Regions from separate parts of the Xenorhabdus santafensis genome, predicted to be linked through region 1. Evidence: predicted binding sites of a transcription regulator. Region 1 holds the regulator's gene; the other holds the start of a gene.
The links. The regulator PurR, encoded in region 1, represses purine synthesis genes. The targets are predictions, from matches to a motif close to CANGCAAACGTTTGCNTG.
Positions count from the first base shown of each region.

Region 2: the regulator PurR is predicted to act here: its motif matches at 1,539-1,556, upstream of rbsD (D-ribose pyranase).

Region 1 covers NZ_VCDN01000046.1:126,483-129,657, forward strand. Annotated here, with positions in the region: gene punC (purine nucleoside transporter PunC) at 1-325, opposite strand, end outside; gene punR (DNA-binding transcriptional activator PunR) at 449-1,357, shown strand; gene purR (HTH-type transcriptional repressor PurR) at 1,361-2,386, opposite strand; gene sodB (superoxide dismutase [Fe]) at 2,935-3,175, opposite strand, start outside.
Region 2 covers NZ_VCDN01000012.1:6,390-9,564, forward strand. Annotated here, with positions in the region: gene rbsA (ribose ABC transporter ATP-binding protein RbsA) at 1-1,097, opposite strand, end outside; gene rbsD (D-ribose pyranase) at 1,105-1,524, opposite strand; gene ravA (ATPase RavA) at 1,798-3,175, shown strand, end outside.

The sequences.
Region 1 (3,175 bases):
CCGCCTGAATAAATCTCAAGACAAGCAATTGTGTCGCATCAGTTATCCAAATCATACCCAAACAGCTAATGGAAAACAGAGATAATCCGATAATAAGTACAGGCTTTCTGCCTATGCGGTCTGACAATTGCCCCCATAAGAGCTGAGCAAAAGCAAAACCCGCAAGAAAAATACTGAGGCTTGCACTAATGGCATTTTCTGAGGTATCCAAATCTACTTTCATTGCACCAAAAGCAGGCAGATACATATCGATAGCCAAATAACCGAGCATGCTCAGGCCAGCGAGATAAAACATAAATGGAATTGAATTTTTATTTGTCGCCATGGTGTTCGTAACTTGATGTGGTAATTGATAAAAGAATACCCGACTTATTCTATATGGCATGATTTTTACTTGTGAAACGGTAATATTTGCACCATGCTGTGAAAAAAATTGAAAGGAAGATATATGTGGTCTGAATACTCTCTGGAAGTTATTGATGCTGTTGCCAGAACAGGAAGTTTCAGTGCGGCAGCATCAGAACTTCATCGTGTACCTTCTGCTGTAAGCTATACAGTAAAACAGCTTGAAGAATGGCTGGCAGTACCTCTATTTGAGCGACGTCACCGTGACGTGGACTTAACTGAAGCGGGAGCCATTTTTGTCAAAGAAGCTCGCTCTGTTATCAAAAAAATGCATCACACTCGGCATCAATGCCAGCAAGTTGCCAATGGTTGGCGGGGGCAATTTAGCATTGCCGTGGACAGGGTAGTGAAACCTGAGAGAACTCTCCGGCTCATTCTCGATTTTTATCGGCATTTTCCCGATATTGAGCTGTTTATTTACCCCGAGGTTTTCAATGGGGTATGGGATGCGCTGGTGAATGAACGGGTGGATGTTGCGATTGGTGCAACGCGGGCATCTCCCGTTGGTGAACGATATAACTTCAGGGACATGGGATTCATGCCTTGGTTATGTGTCGTCAGCCCTGAGCATGAATTGGCGTCAATATCGGGGAAATTAAATGACGATCAAATGCGACCTTATCCCAGTTTGTGTCTTGAAGATACTTCACGCAGTTTGCCTAAAAGGGATACATGGGCGTTGGATAACCAACGGAGACTGGTTGTCCCTGATTGGGATGCAGGGTTGAATTGCCTGATGGATGGTTTGTGTGTTGGAATGGTGCCCAAACATCGTGCATTGCCTCTTATCCGCAAAGGAAAACTGACAGCACTTGAACTTGAACAACCATTGCCTGATAGCCCATGCTGCTTGGTATGGTCGCAAAAAAGCCATTCACCAGCATTAAGTTGGTTATTTGATTATCTCGGGGATAGTGAAACACTTAATGCTGAATGGTTGCAAGAAAACTAACTGTCAGCGACGGTAATCGATAAAAGGCCCATCTGCGACGGAGCGCCGTTCAACAAGGCGTGGGTGAACTTCAATAGTTTGTGCATCTTCACGCTTATTGACGATCCTATCCAGTAGCATTGAGAAAGCCATTTGCCCCAGCCGTTCTTTGGGCTGGTGAATGGTTGTCAATGCTGGGGTAAAATAGCGGGCATTTCGGATATTGTCATAACCAATAATGGAAATGTCTTGTGGTACACGCAAACCTAATTCATCAGCGGCGCAGATTGCTCCCATTGCCATGACGTCGCCCCCGCAAAAAACAGCTGTTGGGCGGTGTTTCTGATTTAGGATCTTACACATAGCTTGGTAACCTGATTCTGGTTCGAAATCACCTTGCACAATCCACTCATCGCGAATAGCGATATTGGCCTCTTTCAGCGCCTTGAGAAAGCCTTGGTGACGCCCGCCACCTGTATTTCTTGCCAATGGGCCAGGAATGGAAGCAATATCACGGTGCCCGCGTTCAATAAGATAGCGACCAGCCAAGTAACCGCCATGAAAGGCATTGTCGATGATGGCATCGGTAAAATCCCCTCTGGACTCACCCCAATCCATTACTACCATAGGAATATTGCGATAGTCTTCTAACATGCCTAAAAGTTGTTCAGGATATTCTGAACACATAACCAGCAAACCATCTACGCGTTTTTGCGCCAACATGGCAAGATATGCTTTTTGTTTATCAAGGTTATTATGGGAATTACATAAAATCAGAGTGTAACCCTTGCTGTAGCAACTATTTTCAACAGATTCTATGATTTCAGCAAAATAGGGGGCTTCGCTGGATGTTGCCAATAATCCGATGGATTTTGTGTGGTTAACTTTCAAACTACGGGCAACGGCACTGGGAGAATAGTTCAGTTCTTTAATAGCAGCCCAAACTGCAGCCTTAGTATCTTCGGCGACGAAACGGGTTTTATTGATAACATGGGATACGGTTGTGGTAGAAACACCAGCGCGTTTGGCCACATCTTTAATCGTTGCCATGATAAAAAGGACTCCTGACCTTATGGTCTAAATTTATATATTCTAACTTTTCAAGTTGCTGATTGATTCGCCGTATCTGCTTGTCGATACGCTTTAACTTGAAATATAGATAATTGTTAATCGTTTACCAACATATTTATATATGAGGTGATGGGTTGGCAACAATTTAGCGATAAACATTGAATTTTGTCTGATCTAGCTCAAAAGTGAAAGTGATAATCGATGTTATAAAGAGTATGAATTTAAGTTGGTAGTATAATTTACAAACAATGCAGTAAATAACCATCTAAAATTATGGTGTTAGGTATCTTGCTTTTCACATTGAGGATGTTCTATGGATACAGATCTGAAGTTGGGATTGTTGGCTGCCGGTAGCGCATTAATCATGATTGTCTTTCTGGCAAGCCTTTGTCTTATTAATTGAGAGCTAGAAAAATAATTGACGTATAACACCGTTTGTATTTAGGGTTGGTTTTCTGACATTCATAATCAGAGAATGGAAGAAAACCAGCCCTTATCATTTCAAACTGGCATAAGAATCAATCTTATTAAGCCAGGTTTTCTTCAACAAATGCCCAGTTGACCAAAGCCCAGAAATGCTCCAGATATTGTGGGCGGGCATTACGGTAATCGATGTAGTATGCGTGTTCCCAAACGTCGACGGTCAGAACTGGCTTATCTTCGCCAGTCAATGGAGTTGCTGCATTGGAAGTGCTGACGATAGCCAAACTTCCGTCAGCTTTTTTGACCAACCATGTCCAGCCGGAACCAAAGTTTTTCAGTGCAGCG
Region 2 (3,175 bases), on a different contig from region 1:
AAGAAACAGAGATGTCGGCTGAAATAGCGTAATGCGGTGAGAGACATATTCTCTTTAATCGACATGCCCAAGACCAACCCATCACGCTTGCGGTCTTCCGAAATATAGACAATGCCATTGGTCAGCCCTTCTTGTGGATTGCGAACCTTAAGATGTTTCCCATCCAACAAGATTTTGCCTGCGGTTTTCGGTAAAGCCCCATAAATCATCTTCATCAATTCAGTACGCCCGGCGCCCATCAAACCTGAGATCCCCAGAATTTCCCCACCGAAGAGGGAAAAACTGACATTATTGATCCCTGGCCCTGAAAGATTTTCCACTGCCAGCTTCTTTTCTCCTCTGGGGAGATCCAGACGCGGATACTGATCTTCCAGTTTGCGGCCGACCATCATTTCGATTAAACGATCTTCTTCAAGTGTATGGACAGATTGTTCACCGATAAACTGCCCATCACGAAATACTGTCACATCATCACAGATTTCAAAGATTTCCTTCAGACGATGAGAAATGTAGACAATGCCACACCCTTGGGCTTTCAGTTCCCGTATGGCATGGAAGAGGGATTCGGTTTCTGTATCAGTCAAGGCATCTGTTGGTTCATCCATGATGATGACTTTGGATTGGAAGCTCAGTACCTTAGCTATCTCCACCATTTGCTGATCGCCAATGGATAGCTCAGAAACAAACCGATGGCTGCTGTAGCTGATATTGAGACGTCTTAGCAAGTTATCGGCTTCTTCATACATTTTTTTCCAATTGATCATGCCCAGTTTATTGACAAATTCCCGCCCTAAAAAAATATTTTCAGCAATCGTCAACTGAGGGATAAGGTTCAATTCTTGATGGATAATGCCAATACCAGCTTCTTGGGATGCTTTGGGGCCAGAAAAAACGGCTTCTTGCCCAAGATAACGGATCGTGCCGGTGTCTTTTGTATAAATGCCGGTCAAGACTTTCATCATCGTGGACTTACCCGCGCCATTTTCACCAACTAGCGCCATCACTTTTCCAGGATAAACTCTCAATGCAGCCCCTGACAGGGCTTTTACTCCGGGGAAAGACTTATCAATCCCCTGTAACTCCAGTAATGGCTTCATAGTCACCTCAGAAAGTTACACCAGAACACAGGAGAATATTGGCGTAAGGAGTACATTCCCCTGTCCGAATGACGGCTTTGCTCTCCCTTGTTTTCTCTTTCAGAATGTCATGGCTCACATACTTTATTGTGATGGCATTGCCCTGCCGTGTTTCGAGATCAGCAATGCGCTTGATGATTTGCTCATGTATTTGAGAGTTATGTTCAATAATTTCAGCGGCCAAAATGATCGCCTCTACTTGTAGTTCCTGAACAACAACATCAAACACAGAGAGTAGATCAGGCATTCCCTGAGTTAGTGCTAAATCAATTCGTTGGGTAGAAGATGGGATAGGTAACCCCGCATCACTAAGCGCTATCTGATCCGTATGCCCTAAACGAGAAATAACAGCGGAAATATCAGAATGTAATAAAACACCTTTTTTCATTTTATGTAACTCCTGAGCGAAACGTTTCGCTGAGAAGGAATCATATAAATCCCAATATCAAAGACAACATGATTAATATGAAAATGTGATCATTATGGGAAACTTTTATACAAAATATAATTTAATAAAAAATATTAAGTTACCTAAGAAATTAAGCTGAATCAGCTTTCCTCTCATAAACAGACACAATAATTCACCATAAAATCTTTGCATAGGTTTCACTTTCTCTATAAATAAAATGGAATTGATTGTTCAAACTGTGGTGTTCACGATATGCAAATAGTCGAGAAAATATCTCAATTGAGCCAGTATCTGGAAAGTGGCCTATATGAAAGGCGACAAGCCATTCGCCTCTGCCTACTGGCGGCTTTATGTGGGGAAAGTGTTTTTCTCCTTGGCCCTCCGGGGATTGCCAAAAGCCTTATCGCGCGTCGGCTCAAATTTGCATTTCAAAATGCACATGCTTTTGAATATCTGATGACCCGTTTTTCTACTCCCGAAGAGATCTTTGGCCCCCTTTCTATTCAAGCACTCAAAGATGAAGGTCGCTACCAACGTCTTACCGAAGGCTACTTACCTGCCGCCAAAATTGTTTTTCTGGATGAAATCTGGAAAGCAGGGCCCGCCATTCTGAATACTTTACTTACAGCAATTAATGAAAAGAAATTCAGAAATGGTAATCAAGAAGAGCTCCTGCCAATGCGTTTACTCGTTACTGCATCCAATGAACTTCCTGATGCAGATAGCAGTTTGGAAGCACTCTACGATCGCATGTTGATCAGGATCTGGTTGGACAAGATTCAGGAAAAGAAAAATTTCCGGGCGCTACTGACTGATCGAACCAATGAAAATAACAACCCTGTACCGGCTCACATTCAGATCACTGATGACGAGTTTCATCAATGGCAAGACAAGATCAACCATGTATCCTTACCCGATCCTATCTTCGAGTTGATTTATCAACTGCGCCAGCAAGTAAATGCAGCCGGAAATATAACTGATGTTTCAGACAGGCGCTGGAAAAAATCCATCCACTTATTGCAGGCCAGCGCTCTTTTCAGTGGCAGAAACGAAATATCAGCGCTAGACATGGTGCTATTAAAAGATTGCCTGTGGCACGACTTGAACACCTTAAAACTTCTGCCACAATTCCTGCAAACTTTATTGACCGAGCAAGCCTATCAACAACATTCTCTGATGCAGAAAATGGATAAGTTATATCAGCATTGGGTTCAATCCAGCCAAAGCAAAAATGATCATCCCCCTTTGCAGTTAATCACTCAAAAATCCCTTTTTGGCCGCAATCGCTTTTATTCACTCCCCGAGGAAATCAAAGACGAAAAACTGACGCTATTTCTGCATCCTTCATTACATCTGCACAATATAGACATTAACTTCATCGAAATAGACAAGAAATCGCTGGAAAATTCACTGAAGAGTAATACTGGGGAATTATCTGCTCGTTTAAATGGTATTGGTTTTCCACAAACCATTATGATGGAAATCAACGAAAAGCATCAGGTTGAAGTTCTGGATGCCAGTCGTAATAGCGCGATTCTTTGCCAAACAAGGTTGAAATCGATAACTTCAGAAAAAAACACAACCATGCAAAACCATTCCGAATGGAAGGGAAAACTGCTATCCATCCGTG